3 regions of the Clostridium beijerinckii genome follow, and region 2 is predicted to be linked to each of the others. Evidence: riboswitches for the same ligand, from Rfam matches in the RefSeq annotation. Region 2 holds a riboswitch; each other region holds the start of a gene.
The links. Region 2 has a riboswitch for cyclic di-GMP ahead of PZA12_RS20685 (prepilin peptidase). Riboswitches for the same ligand answer to the same signal wherever they lie in the genome.
Positions count from the first base shown of each region.

Region 1 (11,363 bases), 2.1 Mb from region 2:
AGTTGCAGACATTTCTTCCATTGTTGAAGTTAGATCTTCATTTGAAATTCTGACATTTTTCATACGATTAGTAAGTTCTATAATAAGATTTTTCACGTCTAATACAGCAATATTCAATGCTTTTGACATATTACCTATTTCATCATATGCATTTATATTTATTTTCTCAGTAAGATCTCCTTCCGCTAAACCATTAGCAAAATTAACTATACTGTTTATTCTCTTTCTTAACCAAATTGCTAACCCACCACTTAATATGGCTAATATCAATGCTGAAATAACAATAAATATTGCAAGAAATTTAAACGAATTTTTAAAAACTGCGTTACTTGATTCCGATGTTTCTTTGGCCGCATCAATATTTTCATTTATTACAACATTTATATCATTTGCTATCTCTTCTCTTAAAGTAAAATACTCCGAATTATATAATTCAATAGCTTCCTCATAATTATTGTCAGTAACATCCTTTATTATCTTTGTTCTTATATCCCTATACCTAGTTAATGCATCTTTAACTTTTTTATAATCAGCTTCTTCTTTTTCACTAGAATAAGGTATTTTTTCAATTTCTTCAAAAGTTTTATTATTTAAATCAGATAAATCTGCTAAATCTTTTTGTGCCTCATCTATATCATTTTTAAAATTACTATTAATAATATGTTCCATATCAGATAGTCCTAAGTTAGTATTACTTTTTACTACATATAACTTCTGAAGTCTCATTAAATTATTATTATAAATTTTATCTGTATTTATATTTAGTTTGTTCATGCTAAATAGACCAGCTATGCCGACTAAAACTAAGAATACAGTACATATCACACTACTTCCTATTAATTTTTGGGATATTTTCATTTTCTTAAACATTGTATTTATCCTTCCCTTCGTCCTTTAAGATATAAAAGTTATCATGTTTAATCCCAATACCTAATTCCATAACCATTCTATAAACTACTAAGCTTAATCACTTATTTTTACATAAGTATCAAAACTAATAAGTAATTTACTTCTACTCTAAATTATACCACAAAATCCACTTAATTCACATGAATCCGATAATTATTCTCATATTCTTTAATTTTATTTACTTTTAAAATAGGTATTATAACAGTTCCGCAAGAACAAATGGGTTTATTCTCCATTCAATGTTTGTTTTCAATCTTGTTGAATAGATTCCTGTGTAACTTTTCCACACTCTTAATCTCATTACAATTTTCCAAAAATAAAAAACAATCTCCTCATTTTTTAATAGGAGATTGTTTTTAATTTAGTATAATTCTCTAAATCAATATTTTCTTCTAATTTATTATATCAACAATATCAAACATTGCTGTCATTTCTATAAATACTTGTTTTTTGCAACAAAACTCTTTTTTTGAAATATGACAATTAGCAATTGCTTTGCTCGAGTTATCAGATTTATATTTCTCCAGCTTTTCTTGAAGTTCTTCAAGACATAGATCGTGAATTGCTTTAATGATATCTTCTTCCCATATACAAGCTGGATAACTATTTATCACTTTTATTTTCATTAATTTCACCTCGTATTAATAATGGGGTGTAAAATCCAATAAATATTAACTACTGAATAATATTTATTATATAATAATCAGATGAAATTAATATTGTGAATGAAACATCTTTGTATTGTAAATTACTACTCTTTAGCATATTATACTTTAAATAAAGTTAAAAATCCCCTGTAAATTTATCATCAATTTACAGGGGATTTACTGTTAGTAGGTATAGTAAAATATAGGAGTGTTATGTAATTGCATATTAAGGGGTATTTGGGAATCAATTTTTACACACTCAATATATTATTCGTTAATAAATATACTTTTCTGACATAAAAATATAAATTTTTCTAATAAAAAGTATATTTTCGAAAATTATTTTAAACCATAGATAAAGTATATAAGGCAAATTATTTAAAAAAGCAAAATATATTACCTATAACCTGTATATTTAAATTTTATAGGCTCATGTTTTGTAATATACATTATATAATTCAATTTTCCATTTTATTAGCTAATCATGACTCATAGAGTAAATACTAGTATTGTTATAAATCATAAATTTTGTTATTCCTTTATAACTGAAAGCAGCGCTTAGTAAATCTCAAGATATTATTATTTTGTCATTACTTTTTTTATTTTTATGTATAATATCTTTAAATTTCGCAAATAATTATTAATGAAAATATTACTTTTCAACTACACCAAAAGAGATAGCATTTATTAATCTAACTGCTATCTCTTTTTATATTAAAAATCAACCCATAGAAATCCCATCATTTTTTGATTTAATTACTTATACCTATTAGCACTTTTAGAATATTTACCCTAATATTTAATACTATTCCAATGAAAAATAATATAATATTATTTTTTTTTGCCATTTGCACCTTTTTTATATTTTTATTGTTGAATTAAAACAGTTTATGTCGTATAATGTTAATGTAAATATACAATTTACTTATATTGAAATTTTTCCTAGAGTTTTGATATAGTATTTTCTTTTTTTACCAATTAGAGTAAGAAACTAGACACGTTCTAGTTTCTTATTTTTTTAACTCACAACATCATCTGCCCATTTTATAGCATCTATATAGGCTTCTGCAAGCTTATTATCACTGACACCTATTTCCTTAGTATAAAACTCAACGTTTTCCCATTGACCTTTTTCATAGTTAATAGCTAATTTCAATATCTTATTCAAGAAATTATCTTTTTCAATTAGTCCTTCCTTTATTTCATCATTTATATATAATTCTTTTAAGATCACTTCAATTGAACAATTTAAAATTGCATCCATAACTGAAAATAATCCTACCATATAAGCTGAATAAACATTATTTCTATACTCACTCATATTACATATTAGTTCACATAACTTCGCTCTCTGCAATGAGACTTTTATAAGTTCATCTGTGTTATTTTCCTTTAGATCATTTAGCAGAACTACATATAACCATTTTATAATCTCTTTTCTTCCCAACAGTGCAATAGCATATTTTATAGATCTTACTTCATTCTTAAGGCAGTATGCAGACGAATTTATTAATTTGATTATTTTATATGACAATCCTAAGTCCTTTATTATTAGTTCTTCTAATTTATTAAAATCAAAATCTTCTTTATTAATTAACTTTAGAATTTTTATTGCTGTATCTTTGTTAGTCGGAATGTTTTTTCTGGAAAGCACTATTGGTTTACTAAAATAATATCCTTGAAAGTATGAGTACCCTAGTTTCAAAGCCTCATCATATTCTTCTTTGTTCTCTACTTTTTCGGCCAAAAACTTTATTTTATTATTTATTTTTTTTAGTTCAAATACTTTCTTTCTTCCATCCCCTGTCGTGATTTTAAAATCTATCTTTATAATATCAGCTATTTCTATTAATTTAATATATTTAATATGGAATACAAAATCGTCTAATGCTAATATAAATCCTCTTTTCTTAAGTCTTTTACACGCATCCACAATTTCATCATTTGGTTCTATATTTTCTAAAATTTCTATAACAACATATTCTTTAGGAAGTATAGTTGCTATTTCTTTCTTTATCAATTCTTCAGTAAAGTTTATAAATGCCTTCTTGTTATCAGTAATATCTTTGAAGTCAAATGTATAAAATGTATTAGCTATAACCTTTAAAGTTGCTTCATCGCCATTAGCATTGTTATAGAAATTGTTTTGTCCATTTCTAAATAGAAGTTCATATGCAACAACTTCATTTTTCCTGTTAAATATAGGCTGTCTAGCTACAAAAATATCCATAACAGTCTCATTCCCTTCATTAATACTTATATACCTCTTAATTTAACCCTTACTGTAGTATAATTTGGGTTCATAAAAATTAAAATCTTCTCTCAATGAGCTTACTTACGTAATACTTAAACTTAAGATATATAAGTTCTTATTTATATATAAATCAAGTAAATTTTTTCATATAAAAAACCAATTAAAACTAACTAATAAAATAATTAATTAATCTTAATTGGTCGGTTGCACAACTAGCTCCAAACTCTTAAAGTGCCCACTTAGAAAGAATTCTTCATAGCTTCCAATTGTAATATAATACATCAATATGTACTTATTTCATATATATGAAATATTATCATTAATTTATAATAAAATCAACAAATAATATCATTAGGAATACTAAATTAGAGATTTTTAAGGAAATTTTAAGATTATTTTCTCTTTTTATTGAGACATTATTTTTATTTAAAAAAATAATTTTTGTTAAATATCGTCTAAAATTATAAACAAAAAAAAGATTAGTTACATCTATATTTCCCTGTAACTAATCTTCTTAATATATAATATGTTAAATGCTATCTACTTAAATATTCATCTATTGCAGCAGCAGCTTTCTTTCCTGCTCCCATTGCTAAAATAACAGTTGCAGCACCAGTAACTGCATCTCCACCAGCATAAACACCTTCTTTAGTTGTTAATCCATCTTCATTGGCAACTAAACAAGCTCTACCATTGATTTCTAAACCTTTAGTAGTTGATGAAATTAATGGATTTGGTGAAGTTCCAAGTGACATTATTACTGTATCAACGTCTAATACAAACTCTGAATTTTCCTTAACTACAGGCTTTCTTCTTCCTGAAGCATCTGGTTCTCCAAGTTCCATTTTAACGCACTTCATTCCTTTAACCCATCCATTTTCATCTGTTAAGATTTCTGTTGGATTAGTTAAAACATCAAATATTACTCCTTCTTCTTTAGCGTGATGCACTTCTTCTGCTCTTGCTGGAAGCTCTGACTCACCTCTTCTATATACTATATGAGCTTCTGCACCAAGTCTTAAAGCAGTTCTTGCTGCATCCATAGCAACATTTCCTCCGCCAACTATAGCAACTTTTTTACCTGCTTTAACTGGAGTATCATATTCTTCTTTAAATGCTTTCATTAAGTTTACTCTTGTTAAAAACTCATTAGCTGAAAATACACCATTTGCATTTTCTCCTGGTATTCCCATAAACTTTGGAAGACCTGCTCCTGATCCAATGAATACAGCTTCAAATTTTTCATCTTCAATTAATTGATCTATAGTTATTGTTCTTCCTACAATTACATTAGTTTCAATTGTTACTCCAAGCTTCTTTATATTTTCAATTTCTGCTTTAACAACATCATCCTTTGGTAATCTAAATTCAGGTATTCCATAAACTAAAACTCCACCTGCTTCATGTAGTGCTTCAAATATAGTTACATCATAACCTTTTTTAGCTAGGTCTCCTGCACAAGTAAGACCAGCAGGGCCACTTCCAATTACCGCAACTTTCTTCCCTTTAGAAGGTTCTGTTTGTGATAAATCTACTTTATTTTTTCTTGACCAGTCTGCGGTAAACATTTCTAATTTACCTATAGCTACAGCTTCACCTTTAATTCCAAGTACACAGTTACCTTCACATTGATTTTCTTGTGGACATACTCTTCCACAAACCGCTGGAAGTGCACTGTATTTTGCTATTTCTTTAGCAGCATCTTCAAAGTCTCCAGTTTTAGCTTTTGATATAAATCCTGGAATGTTGATTGATACTGGACATCCCTCAACACATTTAGGATTTTTACAATTTAAACATCTATTGGCTTCTTTTATAGCATCATCTTCATTATATCCTAAACAAACTTCCTTAAAGTTTTTTGCTCTTACTTCTGGAGCCTGTTCAGTAACAGGTGTTCTTTTCATTCTATCGTTCATCTCTATTACTTATCCTCCTTGCATCCACAACCACCATGGTTATGAGTGTTTCCTTCTTCAAGTTTTAATAATTCTCTTCCTTCTTCTGTTTTATACATAGCTTGTCTTCTCATTGATTCATCGTAATCTACTAAATGGCCATCAAACTCAGGTCCATCAACACATGCAAATTTAACCTTTCCACCGACAGTAACTCTACAAGCACCGCACATTCCAGTACCATCAACCATTATAGGGTTTAAACTTACTACAGTTGGAATATTTAATTCTTTAGTTAACATTGAAGTAAATTTCATCATTATCATTGGTCCAATGATAACAGCTTGATCATATTTCTTCCCCTGATTATTAACTAATTCCTTAAGCATATCTGAACCAGTTCCTTTAAAACCGTACGAACCATCATCTGTTGTTACGTAAAGATTTCCAGCAACCGCCTTTAATTCTTCTTCATATATTAATAAATCTTTATTTCTGCTTCCTAAAATAACATCTACAGCTATCCCATGTTCGTGCATCCACTTAACTTGAGGATAAACTGGAGCTGCCCCTACTCCTCCTGCAATAAAGATAATATTTTTCTTTTTCAATTCTTCTAGATCTTCATGAATAAATTCACTTGGTACACCTAATGGTCCTACAAAATCTGAAACATAATCTCCAACATTAAATGCTGCTAACTGCTTAGTTCCTTTTCCTATAGCTGCAAAAACTATAGCTACTGTACCTTTTTCCGCATTATAATCTGCAATTGTTAAAGGTATTCTTTCTCCTTTTTCATCATTTTTTATAATTATAAATTGACCTGGTTTTGCTGATTTAGCAACTCTAGGCGCTTCTATATCCATTAAGAATATGTTATTGGTAAGTTCTCTTTTGTTAACAATTTTGTACACTCTTAGTACCCCCTACGCTTATAAATTCTATTGATAATTTCAAATTAAACTTGCTTAGATAGAGTTTGATCCCTATCTGAATCTTAGCTGAAATTTATTTATGATCATACAACTGTTACATATCACTTAAAGAAGCGATAGGATTACAGCTTCTAAACATAAGATATATCCGATAATTGGAATTTTCATCCTTGTTTCCATATCAACAACAAAGACTCCCTGAGGTGGAGAGTCATTGTTGTTTTATCAATGTTGTAACGATTCTTTTAGTAATTATTCAATTATTTACTTCAATAACTTTTTAAAAGTTACATGATTTTTAATGTGAAACAACTTACTTTATCTCTATAAGATTATGAAATAAAAAAATTGCCTTTATTTATTTTATAAATTAACTTTAGTTCCATAGTATGTGCATTCAAATAATTTTTCCATTGTAGCATCATCTATTTCTCTAGGATTTGATCCTGTACATGCATCTAATACTGCATTATGAGCTATAAATGAAAGATTAGCTTTAAAATCTTCTTCAGTAACTCCATACTCTTTCATTGAGTGAGGAATTTCTAACTTATCATTTAATCCATTAATTAATTCGATTAATGAATCAGTTAACTCGGCATCATTATTTCCCTTTAATTTTAAAGCTCTCGCAATATCTCCATATCTATTTTCGCATTTTGTTCTATTATACTCAATTACATATGGTAAAAATATAGCATTTGCACATCCATGAGGAATATGGAATACAGCACCAACCTTATGAGCCATTGAGTGAACTATTCCAAGTAATGCATTAGAAAATGCCATTCCAGCTAAACATTGAGCTTCATGCATTAGATTTCTAGCTTCTTTATCTCCTTCAAATGATTTTAATAAATTTTCTTGAACCATTTCTATAGCTTTAATTGCTAATGGATCTGAGAAATTTGATTGAAGTGATGCAGTGTATGCTTCTATAGCGTGAGTTAATGCATCCATTCCAGTATGAGCTGTTAAAGTTTTTGGCATAGTTTGAGCAAGTGCTGAATCAACTATTGCTATATCTGGAGTTATGTTAAAATCAGCTAAAGGATATTTAATTTTTTCTGAATAATTTGTGATAACTGAGAATGCTGTAACTTCTGTAGCTGTACCGCTTGTTGATGGAATAGCTACAAACTTAGCTTTTTGTCTAAGGTCTGGTAATCCAAATGGAACAACTGCTTGTTCAAACGTAAAATCTGGGTATTCGTAGAATATCCACATAGCCTTTGCAGCATCAATTGGTGATCCTCCACCGATTGCAACTATCCAATCAGGCTCAAAGTTTCTCATAGCTTCTGCGCCTTTCATTACTGTTTCCACTGATGGATCTGGTTCAACACCTTCAAATAATTCTACTTCCATTCCTGCTTCTTTTAAATAATCTTCAACTTGTTTAAGAAAACCAAATCTTTTCATTGATCCGCCACCAACTACTACGAAAGCTTTCTTACCCTTTAAAGTTTTAAGTGCCTCAAGTGCTCCTTCTCCATGATAAATGTCTCTTGGTAAAGTAAAACGTGCCATAAATATTTCCTCCTAAAATTTGCTCATTTATTATTTTGCATAGTTGTAAAATAATAAGTTAATATGTCTATTTTTGACCACATAAATTATTAAAGCAATATTCATGCCAACTTGTGATTATTTTATCAATATATTTTATATTTATGATAATAAAATGTCAAAATATAAGAGTACTTTTCTAACAAAAAACTCGTAATTCCTGAGAAATATTATATTTAAAGGGTTTAAATTAAGTTATTAAATATATAAAAAATAAATTATACATAGATTAATTGTTAAGCATATACTCATTTATATAAATAATTTTTAACAAAGATATGTCCTAAAATAATACAGTATAAATTTAATACAGCGTAATATTTTAGGACATGCTTTATAATTTATTTACGTTTTTTTAATTTTAGATATAGAGTGTTTCTACTTATACCTAAAGTTTTAGCCGCTTTTGTCATATTATGATTATTTATTCTTACAGCTTCATGGATTGCTTTCATTTCAAGTTCTTCTAAGTTTAAAGTATTCACCATATACTCAGTCTTTTCAGTATTAACATTCTTTAAAAAGCCATTTGTCTGATCGTCTTCCCATATCTCTTTACTTAAAAAATCATCTTTTAATATTTTCCTATCATATGTTTTGTCTATCTCAACACTTTGATTGTCTTCAAATTCCCATAAATTAAAAGATGATCGTCCATCTAAATTTACTATATTCTCAATATAATTTTCAAGCTCTCTTATATTTCCAGGCCAATCATAGTCTAATAACTTATTATATAAACTTTTATCAAGCTCTGGTATTGATTTATTCAACTGAAAAGATTTAATCCTTAAGAAGAAGTCAATAAGCATTTTCACATCGCCTTTTCTCTCTCTTAAAGGCGGTAAAGTGATTGGAATTACACATAATCTATAGTATAAATCTTCTCTAAAATTCCCTTTTTGAACTTCTCTTTTTAAATTTTTATTAGTTGCTGCTATAACTCTTACATCTATAGGAATCTCTTTGCTTCCACCAAGTCTTGTAACTCTTCCATTTTGAAGCACTCTTAACAGCTTAACCTGTGCATCAAGCGGCATTTCCCCAATTTCGTCCAAAAACAAAGTACCTCCGCTTGCAATCTCAAACTTACCTGGATTTCCGCCTCTTTTTCCTCCTGTAAAAGTCCCATCCTCATACCCAAACAATTCACTTTCTATTATATTAGCTGGTATAGCTCCACAATTTATTGCAACAAATTTATTTCTTCTTCGCAAACTATAATTATGCATAGCCTGTGCTAATATTTCTTTACCGGTTCCACTTTCCCCTTGAATTAGAACAGTTGAAGGACTATTTGCAATAACCTTACAGTTAGTTATCACATTAACAATGGCTGCACTATCTCCAATTATATCATTAAAAGTAAAAAATGCCCCTGTTGCATTTTTGTTGTCTTTTCCTTCTTTTTCATAACTTATTGTTACAACCATACCTATAATATTATCTTTATGTTTAAGACCTTTAAAAAGCAACCTTATTTTATGTCTGCTTGTATGTTTTAATTTTAATTCCTTTATAATATCACCATTATGGTTTTCAAGTTCCTCTATTACATTTCCCAAATCAGGCAAAATATAATGTATATCTTGACTTATTATCAAATCCTTATCTATATTAAATATCTCTACTCCAAGTTTATTTATATTTATTACTTTATACTCTTTATTTACTATCATGATGCCTTTATCAACATTATCTATGACACTCTCCATATAGTTATAGGTTTGATTCAATATGTCGCGTATCCCCTTCTTGTCCAATTCATTTTCGATTGCCTTTACACCAAAAACAACTAATCCTAAAGTATGTGGATGCTTCATATCTCTTCTACCTGTTAAGTTCAATGTTCCAATAATTTCTCCCTTTGTATTATGAATAGGTGCAGCAGAGCATGTTAAATTGTGGAACCTTTTTATGTAATGCTCAGTTGCAGTTATCTGAATACACCTGTCTTCTTTAATTGCTGTTCCCATTGCATTAGTACCTATATTTTGCTCGTCCATATAAGCCCCAACTTCAAGATTATTCCCTCCAAGCTTACTATTATTTTCTTCTGCTCCTTTAATATATAGAATGCACCCATTTTTATCTGTTAACACTATAATAAATTCATTATCCATAACTGCTGAAAATACCATATCTATGTATATTTTAGATACTTCTATTAATTCTTTATTAATAGTTAATATATTTTCTAATTCTTCACCAGTAAGAATCTTATTTGAGTGATCTGAATTTTTTTCAACTCCATAACTTTCACTTCTCTTATGTGAGTTTTCAATTAATAGTTCTTTATTCTCCATAACGTACCTCCATTCTTTAGTAAAATTCTTTATCTTCACATAAATTTACCCAATCTTTTAATATCTCACTACAATTTCTTAGATACATTTTTTCATTTTCATCACTTATTTACTAAAACTCTATAATTATTTACTGATATTTTAATAATTTATTTTTTTATTCTATATTAATACCTTTCTCTCCCTTTACCAAAATACACTTTTAAAATCTACTTATATTTTAACATAAAATAGAGTTTTCTTTACATTAACTCACAATAAACTCCAAAAATCTTAAATTTTTCAGATTTAACTGCTCTGTTATAGATATCCAACTCTAAAACTAAATTTATGTGGTAACGTACCGAAATCATAAATATTTTGTTCCGAAAAGCTATGAAACTATCGCTGAAGGTTCTAAGCAACAGGTTGAATGCAACTTTATAGCCTTAGAATCACCCATCAGAATTACCTAGAAACTGGAACAAAAGTATATTATTCATTTCGGCGAGTTATATGTATAAGTTCGGGTCTTAGTTAGCTTATCTATATTTCTACATAAAAATAAAAAAAGGTAAATTAAGCATTATCACTCAATCTACCTTTAAAGATAATTATACTTGTAAAAACTTTTCATAAGTCTCTATTTTATCCTCTCTGTTGTTTTTCTTTAGCCATTTATTATATTCTAAAATGACTTCTTCTACTGTTTTTAAATCTAGCTTAACATTCTTTTTTTTGTTCATTTCAGCGTACATATTAATTTTAATTATATTCCCCATGTTGTTCTCACCTCTTTTAAATATATGATAATATTAAATTCTTGTGATTTTTATACAAAAATAATTAAAACTTTATGACTT
Region 1 is NZ_CP144906.1:2,430,621-2,441,983, reverse strand. Features, by position in the region: gene PZA12_RS11305 (methyl-accepting chemotaxis protein) at 1-870, opposite strand, end outside; gene PZA12_RS11300 (hypothetical protein) at 1,302-1,535, opposite strand; gene PZA12_RS11295 (EAL and HDOD domain-containing protein) at 2,575-3,786, opposite strand; cyclic di-GMP riboswitch class II at 4,000-4,083, opposite strand; gene gltA (NADPH-dependent glutamate synthase) at 4,347-5,735, opposite strand; gene PZA12_RS11285 (sulfide/dihydroorotate dehydrogenase-like FAD/NAD-binding protein) at 5,735-6,625, opposite strand; gene PZA12_RS11280 (iron-containing alcohol dehydrogenase) at 7,010-8,176, opposite strand; gene PZA12_RS11275 (sigma-54-dependent Fis family transcriptional regulator) at 8,557-10,521, opposite strand; gene PZA12_RS11270 (hypothetical protein) at 11,115-11,282, opposite strand.
Region 1: linked by a shared signal. The riboswitch ahead of PZA12_RS11295 (EAL and HDOD domain-containing protein) and the one ahead of PZA12_RS20685 (prepilin peptidase) in region 2 are both predicted to bind cyclic di-GMP.

Region 2 (11,363 bases):
CATATTATTTAACCTCCTTTAACACACAAGTAATATCAAAGGAATAATCTTCACCTACTGCACTTCCATAATTTATGTTTATTATATGAACACTTTTTATTTTAGATACATCTTTTAAATTATGCTCAAATTCACTAATAGCTTCCCTAGTATGTGAAACTCCACTTATTGTTAAATCATAGCCTTCTATTTTAAAACTCTTAAATGAAACATCACTTGGAATAGTACTAGATATATCATTTAATAAATCATCTGTTACAATATCATTCTTCACAATGGAATTAGAAACATCCGACACTCTACTTTCATATTTACTCAAAACCTCTATTTTACCGTTTACTTCATCAGCTTCTTTTAGTTGTGCTTGTATGTCTGTATTATTTAATTTTTCAGTATAACTTTTTATTTGACTATTTAGAGTAAAAATTTTAACTGAATTTATGATAACTGTTACTAAAATTACTAAAGTTAATATTCCGTAAGCTATATAAAAGTATATTTTTTCATCCTTTTTTTCTTGATTTTTTCCCTGATAATAACTAAAAAAGTTTATATCTCTCACTTCTTAATCTCTCCTCTACAATCTTATTATTGAACCTATTGCATTAATAAAATTGTCGATAGATTCATATGCCACATTAGTAGTATTAAAGTTTATTTTAGGTATGCTCTTAATCCTTACTACCTTTATTGATAGCTTCGAAGTCATATATTTGCACAATCCTTTAATCTTAGATGTACCTCCATAAATAAATACCTTATCTACACCAATTCCCATATTTTTATTTTTATAAAATTGTATTACTTTTTCTATTTTATCAATCCAGTCATCAATTTCGTTTACTATGACTTTATTTTGGGTATCAAGCCTATCTTCTTTTAGATTTATATTTCTCTCTTTGTATTGTTCAATCTCATCTTCTGAAAGATTCAGCACTTCAACTAATATTTCGTTAAGATCAGTCCCACCTGTCTTTATTATTCTTGTAAATTGCAAGATTCCTTCATTATATATGTTAACATCAAGACTCGTTGCTCCCATATCTATAAAAACAACTGATTCTTTAGAATTATATTCATATTCATTAATAGCATCTATATAATTAATTAACTTGTTTAATGCATTATAATTAACATCTAATGCATATGGCTTTAAATTTAACGCTTCTAAAAGCTCATAATATCCCCTAGCCATTTTTTCAGGATATGCTATAGCACGAACACTTAGCTTTTTATTGTCTTGAAATTCTTCTTCACCTAAAATATTAATTTGAAGAACATAGTCGTCTAAATTTATAGGTAAGTATTGTTGAATCTCATACCTAACTACAGTTTCAATTTCATCATTCTCTACCTGTGGTATTGTAAGTTCTCTATTTATAATTGAAGTAGAATTATTGGTACATATTCCTTCTTTAGCAGTTATGGAATTTTCCGATAAAACTTGCTTCAACTTAGAAATAAGGGCGTCTTGATTAACTATTGCTCCATCCAAAATTACTCCCTTAGGTGTAGCAATCTCTATAAATTTATTAATAGTTAAATTCTCCTTATAATAAATTCCTTCAACTATCTTAGTAGTTTTATTCCCAATATCAAAAGCCACCACTTTTCTCTTTTTTTCTGATTTCTTAAAATATTTCTTTTTATTACTTCTACTATTTTTTGATAGTTTAGTTTTAATATCTTTAATATCAACACTCATTAATTCTTTAATCGTACTTAAATCCATTTTCCCCCACCCATTTCCCTCATATATTTAAGTGTATAGAGTAAAGTGTAAAGCTTATTTTAGCTTTACACTTTTTTAATAAGCTCATATAGTTTTATTCTTATTAAGATGCATAATCACCAGATGGAGTTGGATATATTTCATCTCCACCTCCTGCAGTTACCACTATATCACCAGTTCCTGGAGTATATCTAACTTGAAAAGCTACACTATTATCTAACTTAGTGTTAGGCAATGCTGCAGGCGAACCATCAAGTTTAGCAGCAATACTAGAATCAATATTAGCATCAGTTACATCTCCACCTTCTGCAATCAATTGTGCTGCTATACCATGAAGATTTTTAGCTGTAGCTATATCCGCCTTCATATTTGCATTTCTAGTAATTTGTCCAAACTTAGGGATAGCAATTGCTGCTAATATTGCAATAATGGCAATAACGATAATTAATTCTACTAATGTAAATCCTTTCTTCTTTTTCTTTGATAGTTCATTCATTTTTCTGATTGATAAACTAGTCATATTAATTCCTCCTAATTTTTATATAATTTATATTTTATAATGCACTGTGTTTTTCACGTGCATCATTTTAACTTTTTAAATTTTAGTATAACTATCATACATTGGAAGCATTACTGACATTATAATAAATCCAATGACAAGTCCCATTACTACTATTAATATTGGTTCCATTAAAGCAACTGTTGCCTGTATTGTAGTTTCCAATTCCTCATCATAAAAATCTGCTGTTTTATTTAAAATTTCATCAATAGATCCTGTTTCTTCTCCAATTTTTATCATTGAATAAAGCATTTCTGGAAATATACCCGACTCCCTCATTGAAGTATTTAATTCCTCACCTTTAACTACTCTTTCTTTAACCTTTTTCAACGCCTTTTCTGCTATTCTATTTTCCACAACCTGCGATACAATATCTATTGCGTTTATTAGAGATAATCCGCTAGCTAATAGTGTAGATAAAGTTCTTGTAAACCTAGATACTATAACCATCTCAGTAAACTTTTTTATTATTGGAAGTTTAAGTTTTATTCTACTTAAAGTAATTGAACCATTTTCTGTATTAAAATAATATTTTATACCAACAAAACTTAATATTATAAAAACTATAATCCATATAAAATTTTCTTTCAGGAAATCTCCGCTGCCAAGTATAAGCCTTGTCGACCATGGCAATACTGTTCCCGTTTGTTCAAATATACCTTTAAATGTTGGCATAACATAAGTTAGTATAAACACAACTGCCACTACTGCTACTAAGCTCAATATAATTGGATAAATCATAGCATTCTTAACTTTATTATTTATTTTATTTTCCTTCTCGTAATGCGTCGCCATTCTTTGCATTATACTAGTTAGTGTACCACTAGCTTCACCAGCTTCAACCAAACCAACTAAAAGTTCTGGAAATATCTTTTTTTGCTTCTTCATTGCTTCAGACAAAACTCCACCTTTTTGAACTTCTTGTTCAATTTCTACAATTGCTTCCTTTAATTTTTTCTTCTGGGTTTGTTTAGATAATATATTTAAACAAGTTAATATAGGTACTCCAGCATCTAGCATAGTATAAAATTGCCTACAAAAAATTGAGATGTCTTTAATCTTAACTTTATCATTGAAGTTCAGCTCTATTTTACTGCTTTCGATTACTTCTTCTACCATTAAAGGATAATATCCATTTGAGGATATAAAATCTATTACTTCTCCCTTAGAATCTGCTTCACGCATACCTTCAATTTTTTCTCCATCTGCATTCATTGCTCTGTATTTAAAATTGGCCACTTCTATCCCCCCCAAAAAATTAGTATGAATAAATATCTGTCTATTCCTTAGTCATCGTTATTGTTGCAAGCTCATCCATTGTCGTTATACCGTCTATTACTAACTTCCTGCATTCAGCAACTAATGTATTCATTCCATTTTTTATTGATATATCCCTAAGTATATCTGAATCTTTTCCTAGATTAATAGCTTCTCTATGTTCTCTTGTAATTTCCATCACCTCATACACACCAGTTCTTCCAACATACCCTGTGTTATTGCAATATCCGCATCCTCTACCTTTATTTAAAATTATTTGCTTGTCCTTATCAATTCCAAGGATTTCTTTTTCATATTCCGTAGCTTCATATGGAGCATTACAATTCATACATACTTTTCTAACTAATCTCTGAGCTACTATTCCAACTACTGACGTAGCAACTAAATATGGTTTTATTCCCATATCAACAAGCCTTATTATAGATGACGGAGCATCGTTTGTATGAAGTGTGCTTAAAACTAAGTGACCTGTTATAGCCGCTTTAGTAGCAATCTCTGCTGTTTCGTTATCTCTAATTTCACCAATCATAATTATGTCTGGATCTTGCCTTAATATACTTCTAAGTCCACTTGCAAAAGTTAATCCGGCTTTATTATTTACACTCACTTGATTTACTCCATTTAGCGTATATTCAACTGGATCTTCTACAGTAATTATATTTATTTGATCATTGTTTAATTCACTTAAAATTGTATACAAGGTTGTAGATTTACCACTTCCTGTAGGTCCTGTAACTAATACTATTCCATGTGGATTTGAAATAATTCTATCCATCTTCTCTAGATTTTCATTACTCATTCCTAGTTTATCTCTGCCTATATTCCCCATAGATTTGTTAAGGATTCTTATAACTATTTTTTCCCCATTAACTACTGGAAGTATTGAAACTCTAAGATCTACTTCTTTTCCTCCTACACTCGTCATTATTCTTCCATCTTGTGGTATTCTTTTTTCTGCTATATTTAATCCTGCAAGTATTTTTATTCTTGTTACTAGCGGACCTAAGCTTTCTATGTTAATAACATTTACAGTCTGTAATTTGCCATCTATTCTATATCGTATTCTCACTTCATTTTCAAATGGTTCTATATGGATATCTGATGTATTTAGTTCTATTGAATTCTTAAATAAGTACTCTACCATTTTTACAACCGGAGCATTCTTAACAGTATCCATTTCATCTATATTAACTTTTAAATTCTTTGCTTCAGAACTTTCTTTTGAAAGTTGTTGAGCTGCCAAGCTAACCTGCTGACTGCTATAATATATTTCTATAAACTTTTTTATGTCATCCTTTTTAGATATGTATGATTCTATTTCGAACCCAGTAGATATTGCAACGTCATCTATTGCATATATATTTAATGGATCAGATAAAGTAACCTTAATTTTATTATTTTCAAATCCGAATGGTATCAGATTATATTTATCACATAAATTTTTAGGAATTATACTTATAGCTTTTTTATCAAAATTTATTGTATTTAAATCTACTTTTTTAATTCCTGTCTGCTGTTCTATTGCTTCTATTATATCTTCTTCAGTTATAATCTTACTATCAAGTAGTATTTCCCCTAGCTTCTTCCCTAGTGTCCTTTGAGACTTTAATGCTTCTTGCAATTGATATCCTGTAATTTTTCCCGCATTTACAAGAATGTTACCTAGTCTTCTTTTTTCAGTTGCCATTCTGAGTCTCACCTTTCCTATGAATTATGTATAAAATGCGGCATAGCACCTTATAATTAGTATAAGTTTGCTATATGATTTTCACAAGTAAAGTTATTGTAAAAAAGTATATCTTTACAACAACAAATTCCAATAAACTTTTAATATTTCTGCTCCGTAGAGCATTGAAATCAAACTTCCTATTGCTATAAAAGGACCAAACGCTATCTTTTCTTTTGCTTTCTTTAATTTTAATATTAAAACAATTATTCCTATTATTCCACCTAATACAATTGCTAGAAATAAGCCTAATAAAATTCCTTTAACTCCCAGGAATAATCCACACACAGTCGCAATTTCAATATCACCTTCACCCATTCCCCTTGTTAAAAACACTATTAATCCTATTATTATTGCTCCTAGTATTCCTCCTAGAATTAAATCTAGAACATTATTCTTATATAAAGCATATTGTAATAATATAAATAAAATGCCAACTATTCCTCCAAAAATCGTAGTACTTGTAAATACAAACTGCGTGTCAAAATCTATAGCGCTAATTACGATTAAAAGAGATACCAAAATACAATATTTTATGGTAATCAGATCTAATCCAAACTTTGCGTATACAATTAAATACAGCAATCCATTTAAGATTTCTATAAGAGGATATCTTATAGATATTTTTTCACCACAATACCTACATTTTCCTCTAAGAAATATATAGCTAAATACAGGTACTAGATCTAGTGGATTTAAGTTATGTTTACAGGTTGTACAATGAGACGGCGGAAAAGCAATTGATTTTTCTATAGGAATTCTATAAATACAAACATTTAAAAAACTACCTATAACTAGTCCTAAAATACATATTAATGTATAATCCAAAAAATCACCTCTCATTGTATATTTTAATATTATTTAACTTTTTTGTAAACGTTGTTGTGTATAAATTTGTATCTTATTCTTATTTTTTCAAAAATATTTAATAAAAATTATATTAAAATAATAAAATTTTCTTTCTTTAAATTTTAATCATAATTAACCAAAGTCTCTCTTTAATATATTATCTCCTTATTTGTAAATGTATTACAAATAATCTTAAAAAATATAAAAACCGGCCTTTATAAATATAAAGGTCGGTTGCACTACTAACTCACCATATATAAAGTGCCCAGTTAAAATATATGGTTCAAAGTTTCCTTATAACAAAATATACTTGCTTTTTCTTTTATTTCTTACATAACATATTAAATACAGCTAATATATGCCGTAGTAATTATACCATAATGATCATTATTTGGTCTATCTTGTTTAAAACTTTTCTTCTAAAAATAGTAATAATTATTTACTGGATAGTTCTAGATTTTTTATCACTCTTCATATAAGGATTTAAGCTAATTGCCCTCTATATTTCCATTCCATAATACCATGTTTACAAAAAATTTACAACTATTGAATAATATTGTTAATCATGTTTTATATATCTACACCAGAAGATCTTAGTTTGCAATCAAAAAAGAATTAGGCAATTGAATTTACAACATAATTTCTTATTAATTATTTATCATTTTATTTTAAAAAATATAATAACCAACTAGTGATAGCTTGGCTGGTACAATAAGCTATCCTTTCCTTTTACAATTAATAAATCTACAAGTAACAAAAAAAACACCTCCAATATCAATTAACTATGTATATCAATATTGAAAGTGTTATTATTTAATAAGTATATCATCCAGAGCTTTTTATAATTTAAAAGCGCCTAAAACAGCTTATTCATCCCATCCCTCAGGGAATTCAGCGTTGTGGTACACCTCTTGAACGTCGTCATCGTCATCAAGTAAGTCTAACATCTTTTGGAATTTCTTAGCATCAGCTTCATCTATTGCTGTGTATGTATCTGGAATCATCTTAACTGAAGCTTCTAAGAATTCAATACCTTGTGCTTCTAATGCTTCTCTAACTGTTCCGAACTCTTCAGGTGCAGTTGTTACTACAAATACTTCTTCTTCTGATGCGAAATCTTCTGCACCAGCATCTAAGGCAATCATCATTAATTCATCTTCATCTTTATCTTCTTTTTCAATGACAATTTCACCTTTTTCTTGGAACATAAATGATACACAACCTGATGTACCCATGTTTCCGCCGCCTTTTGTAAATGCACTTCTTACATTTCCAGCAGATCTATTTTTATTATCAGTAAGAGTTTCAACTATTACAGCTACTCCACTAGGTCCATAACCTTCATAAACTATATTTTCATAATTAACTGCTGATAATTCACCAGATGCCTTTTTAATTGCTTTTGAAATAGTATCATTAGGCATGTTTGCTGCCTTGGCTTTTGCAACTACATCTCTTAATTTTGCATTTGTATCTTGATTAGCTCCACCATTTTTAACAGCCATCACAATTTCTTTACCTATCTTAGTAAAAATCTTACCTCTTTTTGCATCTGTCTTGCCCTTTTTTGCTTGAATGTTATGCCACTTTGAGTGTCCTGACATATGTTTTCCTCCTTACTTTATTCGTAATAATTATCTATGTTTTTATAAATATATATTGCAATTAAGTCCCTATACCTTGATCTTATTTTAACACTTGATTTACTAAGTTTTGAATATAGCTTCATGTTAACAATATATATAATATCTATTTGTAACGATTCTTATTACAAGTTATTCATTTAATTAATGATTTTTTCTTTAAAATACAAAATCCAACAGCTATTATACCACATTTTACATAAGTTCACAATTATCCTATTACCAAATAATTCTCTATAATATTTATTAAAATATAAAATTTACATTGCAATTGAATCTCCATCCTTTTACTCTATCTGATTAATGACTTAGTTCATTGTAATATGCCTAAATCTAAGTTTCATGTTATAAAAAATTTATTGTTAGAACTAAATTTTTACTTTGAAATAAAAATCTCCAGAAGTAGTTAATTATGAATAATAAATTTTATAATCAGCTTGTATTCTCATTCTTTTACGAAGTGTTTCGCTGAGCTTTAAATACGTAACTATAGACATTCCAATTATTAATTAGACTTATTCTGTGAACATATTTCCATATTTACTGTATATAAATGATTATCTTTAGCTAGAAATCATAAATATATTTGTGGAGAAAACATTTGAAAATGAGCTGTTAAAGGTTCTTAGCTGTAGGTTGTTCCATTTTAGCTTGTCAAACTGAAAGTTGGAACATGCTAAAGTGGATACAACCTGCCGCTTAGAACCTTCAGCGATATTTTCATAGCTTTTCGGAATCAAAATATTTATGATTTCGGCAAGTTACCACATAAGTCTAGTTTTAAAGTTGGATATCTATAAGCAACGAACCATAATCCTAGAGTACTCTAATTATATTTTCAAGTATAATCTATTTCCTTCTTTAAAATATATGTCCTCTTCACTTTTTCTAACTATTACTTTTCCGTTAGTAACTTCTACAATCTCGTTTTCTATATCTTCAGCCATTAACTTTTCAGCTAATATATTAACAATCACTTTATCGCTGTATTCAGTATCTTCTATATGCCAAGAATTTTGACCGCATGTATATTGAACTTTTCCAAAAAGATCATATTCCATTTCAAAACTTAGTTTCAGTCCTTCAACCTTTTCCACTACACCAGCTGATTTTATTGCGATGCTGGCACCTTTTGTATAAGCTCTAGTTAAACCACCTGCCCCTAAAAGTATTCCCCCAAAATATCTCGTAACAACTACTGCACAATCTGTCACTCTACTTTTTTTCATCACTTCAAGAATTGGTATTCCTGCTGTTCCCTGTGGTTCGCCATCATCTGAGTACCTTTGAATATTCATGTCTTTTCCGATTATATATGCTGAGCAATTATGCCTTGCTTGCTTGTGCATATTCTTTATCTCATTTATAAAAGCTTTAGCTTCCTCTTCATTTTCCACCCTTTTTGCATAACCAATAAACTCTGACTTCTTTTCTTCAAATCTATCTTCACCAAAGTCTTTTACTGTAATGTACGACATATCAATCTAGCTCCTTTTCAATCTCAAATCAGAATATATAGTACGCATATTGATTTAAAACAATTTTATACATACTTAAATAATTAGAATATTATAATACCTTCCTATGCTGCATTTTTACTGCATATTCTTAAGAATATATATTGTACAGAATATATATTCTAATATTGTTTAAAATATATATTCTAAAATTCTTAAGAATATTAGCATAAAGTGAAACCTAGCTTCAGAGAGAGTTTTTTATGTGCACCTTGATGGTAAATCTGCCATTAAAGGTTAGTTAAACTTATCTCGGATTGTGCCACTTTTATCTACCACTTTAATAGAAGATTGGAGTGTTACAGTGGTTAAACATCAGATAAAATTATTAGTAAAAATATCTCCCTAAGTAATTTCACTTCTCAACTCTAAGTTCCTTAGCCAAAATTAATTCTTCCTTAAGTATTTTCATACCTTTCTCAATCTTTTCCTTATCGGTTTGATAAAAGGCTATCCTAAAAGAATCTTGTCCATCATTTTGTGATGTAAAGAACATAGCCCCTGGAGTAATATATATATTTTTCTTTTTAAGTTTTATAAAAAGTTCTTTAGTATTAATCTTAAATTCATCTTTTAAAGTTATATAAAAATTTAATCCACCTTTTGGATCATTGTAGGTTAACATATCTTTAAATTCACTATCTAGAATTGTTTTTAAATGCGTATACCTTTTTATATATTCATCATTTAGATTTTTAATATTCTTTTTCCACTTATTACTCGAAATATATAATTCCAGAGCCCTCTGCATTAAACTTGAAGTAGTTATATCTGTATTGTGCTTTGAATTTTGAAGAGTTTCACTGAATACTTCTGGTGCAACTAAGTATCCTAATCTTATTCCTGGAAGAAATATTTTCGAAAAACTTTTTATATAAATTACCCTATCATTTTTATCAAGCCATTTAAACGGCACATATTCTAATGAATTTTCATATATAAGTTCCGATAGATAATCATCTTCAATTATGTAAAAATCATAAATTTCTGCAAGATCTAAAATTCTCTTCTTCTTTTCTATACTATAACTTACTCCTGTTGGATTTTGAAAATAACTCATTGTATAAAAACACTTTATTTCGTTTTTCTGTAATATCTTTTCAAATTTATTTAAGTTTATTCCATCTTCATCAATTGGCACTTCAAACAAATTAACTTTTCTCCATTTAAATACTGATAATGCTCCTACATATGTTGGCTTTTCAACTATTATATTATCATTTATATTTAATATTCCTTTAGATGCTATATCAATTCCTTGTTGAGCACCTGATATAATTATTATGTCTTCATCGTTTAATTTATTATTCCAAAATACTTTATTTATAGTATAAATAAGATTAGTATATCCATTTCTGTTGTCTGAAAGTAATGCATTTGCTCCATCTCTTTCTAAAACTTCATTTATAATTCCTTTTAAATCATCAATAGGGAATAGCACTTCCCCTGTAGTCTCCCCAGTAAAATCTATTACATCAGTTAAATCTCCCATGGATATCTTTTTTAATGCATTTGAATATTCTTTTCTAAAATTTGAAGCAACTTCTTTTCTTTTTGCATAACTACCGCTTCCTACCTTTTGATAGGCATAACCTTCTGATTTAAGCTTATTGTATGCACTAACTATAGTGACATTGTTTACGCCTAATTTTTTTGACAGCTCTCTTATTGTTGGAAGTTTGTCTCCTTCTTTTATCTTTCTTTTATCAATTAAACTTTTTATATAATTAGCTACTTGAATATACTTAGGGATATCATCATCTTTAAACGCAAAATCTTTATAAATATCCATAAAACTCTCCTTTAATTGATTGTAAGACTATTTTTTTGATTGTGCCTCATAACTCTTGTATGAATACACATTCTCTCTGACTAACTTTTCATTAGAAGGCAAATCCAAATTTTTAGTATCTTTCATTATTAATTTTCTCTTGTATAATTCCTTTAGTATATCTTCTATTTTTATATTAAATTCCTTGAACTCATCACTGTTTTTTATTTCAAAGGAGCTTAAAAATGCATTTTTTTCATATAAATAATCCAGTAAAGACTTAGCGGC
Region 2 is NZ_CP144906.1:4,500,950-4,512,312, forward strand. Features, by position in the region: gene PZA12_RS20655 (pilus assembly protein PilO) at 1-3, opposite strand, end outside; gene PZA12_RS20660 (PilN domain-containing protein) at 5-562, opposite strand; gene pilM (type IV pilus assembly protein PilM) at 578-1,732, opposite strand; gene PZA12_RS20670 (prepilin-type N-terminal cleavage/methylation domain-containing protein) at 1,836-2,252, opposite strand; gene PZA12_RS20675 (type II secretion system F family protein) at 2,328-3,530, opposite strand; gene PZA12_RS20680 (GspE/PulE family protein) at 3,571-5,256, opposite strand; gene PZA12_RS20685 (prepilin peptidase) at 5,371-6,123, opposite strand; cyclic di-GMP riboswitch class II at 6,364-6,446, opposite strand; gene PZA12_RS20690 (YebC/PmpR family DNA-binding transcriptional regulator) at 7,011-7,748, opposite strand; gene PZA12_RS20695 (YigZ family protein) at 8,618-9,265, opposite strand; gene PZA12_RS20700 (PLP-dependent aminotransferase family protein) at 9,660-11,096, opposite strand; gene PZA12_RS20705 (nucleotidyltransferase domain-containing protein) at 11,124-11,363, opposite strand, start outside.

Region 3 (11,363 bases), 250 kb from region 2:
CATTATAAATATCATAGTATCATAGAAAATTTAATTTAGGTAGTTATACAACATGAGTGCGCTTGTTTATATAAAATAAAATCGGCTTACCGTAAAAATTATAGTGCAAAGTCGTTTAAATAATCATATTCATTATCCAAGGCATTATTTTATTATATTGTCTAAAGGTGTTTTTATAGTTAAGCAAGTATTAATATATTGATATTAGTATACGTTTATCAAGAAGGCTTAAATAATTGCAGATTAGCTCAAAATTACATGGAAAGCAATATGTTTAATCTTATTTTAAAAATTAATAAAAAATCACAAAAATAAGTGAAACTTAAATGAGATTTTACAAAAAAATATATTGATTTACTAAATTAGTGCAGATATAATTATATTTACCAGAGTTCTACAAAAAACGATCATATATTTATTGAAAAAGTTATGATATTAGGGTTTCTTGATAAGAAATGGTAAGTAGTATTAACTTTCCAGCAGATTGTTAATAAAGGAATTAAACTTTAACTACATAACAATTTAAAGGAAATAGGTATCATAATTTTGATTGATGAAAACTTAATGAGTAACTACTTAGGGGGAAATTTTATGAAGATTTTTAATTCACTGAGATTCAAATTGACAATGGTTTTGATTTGTTTATCTCTTATTCCACTGTTCAGTCTATCACTTTTTCAGATAAATCAATTTACTTCGCTAGTTGATAGTAACATTAAGAAAAATGAAATTGGTATAGCTAATTCAACTGTCAATGAGATGAATATTTGGGTTAATGGAAAAGTGTCTCAACTTACAGAGATATATAAAGCACATCCAGAATTCTCCAATATGGATGCAAGCGCTATAAATTCAGTACTTAAGCCTATTAATGAAAGTGACTCGGAAATTGAGTCGTTAGGTGCAGTAACAAAGGATGGAAAAATTGCTAGTACTATTGATGTTACTGACAGGGATTATTTTATAAAAACAAAAGAAACAAAAAAGATGGTTATTACTGATGTAATAATAAATAAAAGTACTGGAAAAATGAATATACCAATTGCTATTCCGATTTTAGATTCAAATAATAATTTTAATGGTTTAATTACTAGTTTAGTTAGCATTGACTCTTTAAATACATATATGTCAAACCTAAAAGTTGAGGATACAGGATATGCATTTATGATATCAAAAAATGCTGATTTCTTATATCATCCCAATAAGGATTATGTTGGCAAGAATATGGCTGATATTATAAAAAATCAAGATACTATAAATCTTTTTAAAAATGAAGTATTAGCTAAAGATAGTGGATACATTGAATATACAGATGATCAAGGTCTAAGTAAAATTGCAGCATACTCTACTGTAGCAAATACATCGTGGAAAGTAGTTGTTACAGTTCCTAAAAGTGAGGTTTATGATGAAATCAATAGAACAACACAAATATCATGGATAGTTATATTCATTTCCGTAGTTCTTGTTACGATCATATCATTTTTTATGGCAAATATTATTGCGAGGCCTATAAAATCAGCAGCAGAATATTTAAATAGATTAGCAAATGCAGATTTTACGCATAAAGTACCAGAAAAAATAAAGAGACGAAAAGACGAAATTGGAGTTCTTGCGAGTTCAATGGAGATAATGAGTGAATCAATAAAGGCTGTTGTAACAGATGTTATAAATGAGGCGTATAGTGTTAAAAATAATGTAACAGGTTCATTTAAGAGTATGCATGACTTATCTATGCAGGTTGAGAATGTATCTGCAACTACACAAGAAATGTCAGCAGGAATCGAACAAACGGCAGCTGCAACAAAGCTTATCAATACAACTTCGTCAGAGTTGGAAAAGTCAGTTAAAAATATTTCAAGCAAGGCACAAAATGGTTCCGGAATAGCTAAAGAAATAAGTAGACGTGCTCAGAATTTAAAGGAAAATGCTATAGTATCTGAAAAAACAGCACATGATATTAGAAATAATATTGATGTTGATATGAAGAAGGCAATTGAACAATCAAATGCTGTTGATAAAATTAATGATCTTTCAGAATCTATTCTGCAAATTACATCTCAAACTAATCTGCTTGCATTAAATGCAGCAATAGAAGCAGCTAGAGCAGGAGAGGCTGGCAAGGGATTTGCGGTAGTAGCAGATGAAATAAGAAAACTAGCAGAAGTATCAAAAGATACAGTTAATGAAATTCAAGAAATAACAAAATTAGTTATGAGTTCAGTAAAAAATTTAAAGACAAGCTCAGAAAAAGCATTACAGTTTATTGATACAACTGTAATTGATGATTATAAGAATATGGTAAGTACAGGAGAACAATATTATAAGGATTCAGAGGCTGTTCAAGCTTTAGTAAGCGATTTTAGTCAAACGGCTGAAGAATTATTAAGTTCAATACAAAGTATGGTAAGCTCAATAAATGAAATTTCGGCTTCAAATGACGAAAGCGCAGTAGGAGCTCAAGACATTTCTGAAAAAACATTAGTAGCTATGGAAAGGGCTAATAATGTTGCTAACCTTATGAAAACTACAGAAAATAATGCTCAAGAACTTATGAGTATTGTCTCTAAGTTTAAAATATAAAAAATAATAATATTTAAAATGGAGTTGTTGCAAAATATGAATGTAATTTCTATTTTGCAGCAACTTATTTAATGATTATATTTGTAGGTCTTATTTTTACATTTTTATATAATGTATAAGCTGCAACATTACGAAGCATAGATGATTCAAAATCACCACTAATTTTTTTGATAATTTCAGATGTATTAAATATCGTAATGGATATTATATTTGTAGTATTTTTAAAGATGGGGGTTGCGGGTACTGCAATTGCAATTGTAACTGCAGAAATGCTATCGAGCGTTTTTTGTATTGTTTATGTTTATAAGAAAGTACCATTACTTCATTTCACTAAAGAAGAGATTATACTAGATAAAGAATTATTAAAAACTACAATAAATTATAGTTCTGTTACTGCTATGCAGCAAACTTGTTTATATATTGGAAAAGTTTTAATTCAAAGTGCAGTAAATCCTTTGGGAATAGATGCAATAGCAACATTTAATGCAGTTAATGGAATTGATGATTTTGCGTTCACGCCACAACAAAGTATTAGTAGTGGAATGACAACATTTTTAGCTCAAAATAGAGGAGCCAAAAAGCATAATCGTATTAAACAGGGACTCTGGACAGGCTTAAAAATAGAAACATTATTTTGGTGTATACTTGTTGGTCTAGTATATTTCGGGGCTGATAATTTAATGAAGCTATTTGTTCATAATGAAGGATCAAAAGTTATATAATTAGGTGTGATTTATCTTCATTTTATGGCATTTTTCTACATGCTACCAGCATGGACAAATGGAATACAATGTTATTTCGGAGGAATGGGAGAATTAAAAGTTAATTTAATTATCAACTTTCTCACAGATGATTGGAAGAGTGACATTTGCGTATTTACTTGCTCCCAAGTTTGGTATAGTTGGTATCGCGCTAAGCTGTTTTGCAAGTTGGATTATAATGCTTGCTTATGAACTTCCTATTCTTATTAAACATAAGATATAATTTCATATACTAATTATAGTTTGCATATATTTTCATTTATTTAATTGCATTTTAGCATTTATAATTTAAATAAGCAATAAAATGTATGTCTATAGAAATTTAAAAAAATGAAAAAATAGTCTATAATTATAGCAAAAGCAAAGAACCCAAGAAAAATATAATATAGAATAGTGGGAGATAAATTAAAAATGGTGAAATACTTACAATCAACAACATTTAAAATGGCTTTATCAGCGACAATAGCCATAATTATATCAAATTATATAGGATTACAATTTGGAGTGACTTCAGGTATAATTGCAATACTTAGTATTCAGGATACTAAAAAAGAAGCTTTATTAGTTGCAGGTAGAAGAATAATTACTTCGTCAGTGGCAATACTTCTGTCTTATATTCTATATATGCTGCTTGGAAACAATCCAATTGTGTTTGGATTATTCTTACTGATATTTATACCCATAACTAAAATACTAAAAATGGGAGAAGGAATGGTTGTAGGTGCTGTATTATCGACACATCTTTTAACGAGTTCTAATATTAATGTTTCTTGGATTATAAATGAGGCACAGCTAACGATAGTAGGAATTGGAGTAGCAATGATGTTTAATCTATATACTGCGTCATTAGAAGAACAATTTGAAAAGAATAAAGAAAGAATAGAAGATTATTATAGAGCTATATTATCAGATATGGCAGTAAGCCTTGTTACTCAGGCTGTACCAATTTATGAAAAACAAATATCAGTGAATGTTGAGGAATTAATTAATAAGTCTAAATTTATGGCACAGATAATAAATAATAATCGTTTATTTAAAAAAAATGATTATTATTTGAGTTATATAGAGATGAGAATAATACAGCTAGATACAATGAAAAGAATGAAGAGGCATTTTTCGAGATTTTATATGACTTATGATCAAACTAGAATATTATCAGAATTTACAAATGAAGTTGCAATGAATCTAAAGGAAGATAATGATTGTGTAGAGCTTATAAATAAACTAAATTTACTTAGAAAAGACTATGAAAAAATGGATTTACCTAAGAATCGAAACGAATTTGAAAACAGAGCGTTGCTATTTCAGTTTTTGAATGATTTAGAAGATTTCTTAGTTATTAAGAAAGAATTTAAAGAATCTTTTCAAAATAGGTAGAGGTTATAAATGTAACTTACTAAAATTAGTTTTAATGCCATTAATGGTAAAAATATTAGTATAAATATTGAAATTTATCAAAAATAAGTGTAAAATTATGCATATCATATGCATTGATAATAGCACACTTGCCGAAAGGCAGGGCCGCAAAGCTATGGGTCTAAAGAAATTTATTTTCAATGATTGCCAGGTTGCCAAAATGTAGTTATATAAACATTAGTCATTTGTTTATTTTTGGTGCCTATTAATAATTAATAGGCACCTTTTTATTTTAATAGAAAATCATTGAAATATGTGTATATGATAAGAATTTAAATAAAGAAAGGTTAGGTGTAGTAAATGAAAAAGTATCAGTTGTCTTTGGACAAGGCGAAAAAGGAGATTAACATAAGGATATGGGGAATGTTTGAACCAGACGATGCTAATAGTTTTGTTGAAGATTTTAGAAAAGAACTATCTCCTATACAAACTTCAGAATATGTATTAAATTTTGATGCAAGAGAGTTAAACGTTTCAAGACAAGAGATGTTACCAATGTTAGAAGGATGTTTTCAAATGTACAAGGCTTGCAAGTTTGTAAAGGTTATAGCAAATGTTGGTAGTAATATAACTTTAAAGATGCAATTATCAAGAATAAGTAGGAACACTGGATTGGGAATTGAAATAATTTAAAACAATACATAATTTATAATATTAAATTGAATTACATTAGCTAGGAGATTATTATGGGAATAAGATTAAGTTGCATTGATATTTGTCATGCATCTAAAGTTGTTTCAAATGATATTTATTTAAAACATTTTGAAAAACAAGATAAGGATGTAGAACATTTATTGGTAGATGTAATGGGTAGAGATAAACGCTTTATGTTTAATGAACAGGAGACAACTTTATCTCTAGCAGTAAAAGTAGCAAAATCAGCATTAGATAAAGCTAACTTGACAGGTAGTGACATAGATGTGCTAGTATATTCATCTATATTATCTGAATATATAGCACCAGCAACATCTATTTTAATACATAAGGAATTAAATGCGGGAAGAAATGTAATGTGTTTTGATATGAATGCAAATTGTGCTGGTATGACTGTTGCCTTAGAGAATATATCAAATTATTTAGAATCGTCAAAGCGAGCTAAAAGAGCATTGATTATTGGTTGTGATGATGTCGATTCGTTAGCTGATCCCAATAATGAGCTTTGCTATGGAAATTATGGACATGCTGCATGTGCAATAATTTTGGAAAAAGTTGAAGAAGAGTGTGGAATAGTTGATGCAGAATATTATATAAACACAGAGGAAAGTCATAATATTATGTATCCAAGTAAAGGATTCTCTAATTTCTTCAAATCAAATGATGTAGGTGAGCTTTATTTGAAATGGTTGCCATTCGATGGTGGGGCATGTGTTTATCCAGCAGCAGAGATTGCTAAAAAGATGCTGAAGAAAAATGGCTTAGAAAATGAAGACATTAAAATGTTCTGCTTTTCTCAGTTTGCGTTTATAAATATAAAAAATATAAGACAACTTTTAGATATAGGAGAAGATAAGAGTATATATATAGGGAATAAATATGGATATACTGGAACTACTAGCCCTTTCATAGCATTGTATGAATCGATAAAGGAAGGTAAAGTTAAGAGAGGGGACTATGTAATTTTCTGGACTATTGGATCTGGTTCTCAGAGTATAGTTATGTTATATAAATATTAGTATTAGAAAATGCACTTCATAAATATAACCTTCTGTAGTAAAATCTATAGAAGGTTATATTTATGAGTTTGATGCTATCATATGAAATGCAAGTAAGTAAATATACTTTAGATAAATATATATTAGAATATCACTAATATGAGAATAAATTCTTATAGATGATTTAATGAAGTAGAAAAATATATAGAGATAGTGTTAGAACTTAAAAAATGCTATATTAATTAAAGAATAACAGGGGAGATGGTTTGATAATGTACGATTATCCACTATATAGACCTCCAAGTGAAAGTAATAGTCTTATAATACAAGTAACTTTAGGGTGTTCTCATAATAAATGTAATTTTTGTAATATGTATAAATCTAAGAAATTTACAATAAAATCTTTGGAAGATATTAAAACAGATGTAAATTACTTTAGAGAAATGTATTCGCATGTAGAAAAAATATTTTTGGCAGATGGTGATGCGTTAATCATTCCAACGGAAAAATTAAAAGAAATTTTAACGCTTATAAGAAATACATTTTCTGAATGCAGGAGGGTAACTCTTTATGGGACACCAAAATCAATATTAGGTAAAACTCATCAAGAGTTGAAAGAACTTAAAGACTTAGGCTTATATATGATATATATGGGTGTTGAAAGTGGAAGTGATGAGGTTTTAAAGGATATAAATAAAGGAGTAAACAGTAACGAGATAATTGATGCTGCTAGAATGGTTAAAAATGCTGATATCTTTTTATCAGTAACAGTTATAGCTGGAGTTGGCGGCATTGAAAAGAGCGATATTCATGCAATTAAAACAGGCGAATTAATAAGCGCTATGGCTCCAAATTATTTAGGTGTATTAACTCTTATGGTTGAAAAAGAAACGGATTTGTATAATAAAATATTAAGAAAAGAATTTAAACTTCTAAGTGATAAAGAAGTATTAAATGAGATAGAGATATTAATACAACATATTAATGTCAATGAATCAGTTATATTTAGATGTAATCACGCATCAAATTATGTTTCTCTAAGAGGAAGTTTACCAGAAGATAAAGAAAAATTGCTTAATCAAATTAACTACTATTTAAAAACTAATCAAATAAAACAAGAGGAATATAGAAGATTGTAAGCAAACAGAGGCATTGCATAAGATATAATGCCTCTGTTTTTTTTATAGTCTTCATATTTTTAAAAACATAATTTTTTAAAATATATTAGATGTATGTTCACTTTTTAATATACTTAAAAGTTATATATATGTGGCGCCATTAAAAATGAAAAACAATTGTTTATAGAATAAATACTAATTATTTTTAGTGTGTTCAATAAAGGGGGGGATGAATCATTAAAGATAGTACATGTGATTTAATAAAAAAAGATTTATCTATAATATATAGGTATTTGATTTCTATAGGAGCATCAAAGGAAGATTCAGAGGATATTATACAAGAAACTTTTATCAAGACTTATGAAAATATTGACATTTTAATTGATGGGAACATAAAGGCGTGGATGTTTAAAGTATCCATAAACAAATTTTATAGCTTGTACAAAAAGAGCAAGGTGAACATAAGTTTAACGGATGAATTATTAATAACTATTGAGAGCCATTTTAAAATTATGCATATAGATAGTGCTTTAGATATTAATAGAATTCTATCTCTAATGAAAGAAAGTGAAAAGAATCTACTGGTTTTAAAATACAGTATGGGTTTAACTTATAAACAGATAGGAAAGCTACTTAACATTGAAGAGGGATCAGCTAAGACTTTATGCTATAGAGCAAGAAATAGGTTCAAGAAAATATGGGAAGGTGAAGAATTTGAGTAAAGATATTGACGAATTGTTTTCTGATAGAATGGAAGAAGAAATAAAAAAAGAAGTGAAAAAGAAAAGAAATAAATTAAATGTGAAACTTATTGCAATCGGAATTATTTCAACTTTAATTATAATTATCGTTGGAAATCTGGCTTTAAATTTTGCAAGTAATAAATATGTAGAAGGTTCATATTCAAAAGAAAAAATAGTAAAGCAGTTAGAATATTCTATAATGTATCCAAATGAGTACGTAGGAGAAGAAAGGTGCATTGAAATGGGATATTTTAACTATGAAACTGTTGATTATGTTAGTAAAAGGATAGGAAGCAGGGTTCTTTTTGCTGGATTAAAAACAAATAATAGAAGTATATTTGATAATAAGTTTGAAAAAGTTGATCAAGGTGGACGGACAATAAGTAACATCCCTTTAAATGATGATATAAATAAAAGGTATAGTACTGCATATGGATTAAGAGAATTACATTTTTTATATCCGTATGTCAATTATGGAAGAAATATATATGAATATGAAACAGATAAAAATAAACGTACAGAAGATGAAATATCGGAAGGTAAAGAAAATATAATAAATGATTTTCATTTTTTAGATGAAATGGATGATAATAAAATGGTAGAAATGGCTTTGTCTTTTGATAAATACTATACCTATGAAGAAGTAAATAGTATTTTGGATAGTAATCTAATAACATTTTACTGGGTAGATAATAATTCAGATGAGGAAAAGAAACATATTATTGAATTTAATAATCCAGCATTTAATGTTATTGGGATAAAATCCATTGATGGAGCAGGAGAGTTTAGAAGTGATACAGACGGTAGAATGCAAAACTTTAAGGCAGCGATTAAACAGTTAAAGGATATAGGGGAGGCTCAGTATATCAAAAATATTGATGAGAATGATATTAGAATAATTGGAGCTGTAGTGGTTGGAAGTCCAAAAGAACTAAAGGCGATTGAGAATAACCCGATTATAAAACATGCTGTCTTAGGCACTGTAGTTGATAAATATTAATTAAAGAGAGTGATTTAATTTTACTAGTAATAATACAACAATTAACTATGAAAGTAACTTTTGGTTCTAGACTAAAAGTTACTTTTTTTATCCTCTAAGAATTTATATTGTAATGAAATCTGTGGCCCTTGTACTCCTTATGAGTATAAATTATGGAAAAGGTTGATTGACATTTTTATGAATGTATATATTTTTCAAGCTAAGGTTAATATAGTAAATGATTTTATGAAATTAAAATATTAAGTATATTACAGGGAGGCAAAGTATGAGCATGTTTAGAACAAAGTTAATTGATAATATTATAGGGCTTGTTGAAAAATGTTATTACATTATATTAATAGCTATATTGTTAGTTGCCTCCTTTAATATATTTTACAATTTAGGTGTCATTCCTATATATAGCTGGGATGAGGCACGACATGGTGTTAGCGCTTATGAGATGATAAAAAATAGCAATTATATAGTAAATACATATGCTTATAAAAATGATTATTGGAATTTAAAACCGCCAATAAGCTTTTGGGCAATAGCTATGGGATATAAATTTGCAGGATTTAATGCTTTGGGGCTAAGGGTATTTTCTGCATTTGCAGCAATAATAACTATAGTACTTGTAGCAATTTTTAGTTTGAATATATATGGGAGATTGACATCTCTGATTGCGACAACTGTTCTAACAACAACAATACCATTTATTACAGAGCATTGTGCAAGAACCGGAGATGCAGATGCCATATACGTTTTATTTTTTACAATATCGGTAATGTCTTTAATTTTAATGGAAAGGAGTATTAAATGGATATATGTATTTGGATTATCATTTTCAGCAGCTTTTTTAACTAAAAGTTTTCATGCAGGTAATATCTTTTTTATAGGAATACTATATTTAATATTTAGTAAAAATTTATTTAAATTAACATTAAAACAAATTTTGACATTAGTATTGAGTGCATCTTTTCCGATTCTTATATGGGCAATCTTGAGATATGCCAATGATGGAATAGCTTTTTTTAAGACCATGATAGAATTTGATTTGATGGCAAGAACATCAAGACCTTTAGAAGGACATATTGGAGGAAAGTGTTACTACATTGAACATTTGCAATGGTCATATTTTTACTGGAATCTTGTATTTGTAGCTGTTAGCATGACATATTTGACTATAGCGCATAGATATATTACAGACAGGAAACTAATAAATTGCAATTTGATAATATGGCTGTCGATGATTATTCCGTTTATATTATATACTATTTCAAAAACGAAAATTTCATGGTATGTTTTACCGATATATCCTGCCGCAGCAATATGGATAGGATATGCATCAGGTTTTATATTAAAAGAGCGTAATAGAAATTTTGCTACACAAATAGTATTGCTTGCTATGATTATATTATCGATATATAAAAGTGAAGAAGTTATAGTAACTAGAATTTCAAATCCAAAAGAGGACTTGAGTCAAGAGCTTATTCAGGAAATCGGAAACTTACCAGAATATCGCGGAGAAAAAATATATGTAAATCATTTTGAGCAAAGCTATTGGCTAGATAGCGAACTTTATGCAGATTTGACTCCATTAGAAGGTGGCATAGAAGGATTTTTGAAAGATAATGAAGATAAAACATTATTATTTATTAAAAAAGAAGATTTGGACTCACTTGGAAATGAAAAAGATAATTTAAAAGCTATACTCGAAAATGATGAGGCCTATATTTTTGCAAAATAATATAATTATGGTTTTTTGTTGACGAAATTCATTACGAATTATACAATAGAAAAAGTGTTTTGTTTAATATTATATATAAAAATTTAAAATTGAGTCAGGAGATGATTAGCATGAATGAGTCAACTCAAAAGAATAAAGAAAATGTTATTCCTAAAGGTTTAAAAAAAGAAATAGGACTTATTGAAGCTATTACTATAGTTATAGGGGTAGTTATAGGGTCAGGGATTTTCTTTAAGGCGTCAACAGTATTTAAAAATGCAGGGACACCAACTCTGGGAATAATGGCTTGGGTGATTGGTGGATGTATAACTATAGCTTCAGCTTTAACAGTTGCTGAAATTGCTGTAGCAATTCCTAAGACAGGTGG
Region 3 is NZ_CP144906.1:4,251,321-4,262,683, reverse strand. Features, by position in the region: gene PZA12_RS19690 (methyl-accepting chemotaxis protein) at 592-2,580, shown strand; gene PZA12_RS19685 (MATE family efflux transporter) at 2,748-3,302, shown strand; gene PZA12_RS19680 (aromatic acid exporter family protein) at 3,753-4,718, shown strand; cyclic di-GMP riboswitch class I at 4,830-4,917, shown strand; gene PZA12_RS19675 (hypothetical protein) at 5,058-5,390, shown strand; gene PZA12_RS19670 (3-oxoacyl-[acyl-carrier-protein] synthase III C-terminal domain-containing protein) at 5,444-6,430, shown strand; gene PZA12_RS19665 (radical SAM protein) at 6,682-7,548, shown strand; gene PZA12_RS19660 (RNA polymerase sigma factor) at 7,821-8,249, shown strand; gene PZA12_RS19655 (anti sigma factor C-terminal domain-containing protein) at 8,242-9,270, shown strand; gene PZA12_RS19650 (ArnT family glycosyltransferase) at 9,536-10,996, shown strand; gene PZA12_RS19645 (APC family permease) at 11,107-11,363, shown strand, end outside.
Region 3: linked by a shared signal. The riboswitch ahead of PZA12_RS19675 (hypothetical protein) and the one ahead of PZA12_RS20685 (prepilin peptidase) in region 2 are both predicted to bind cyclic di-GMP.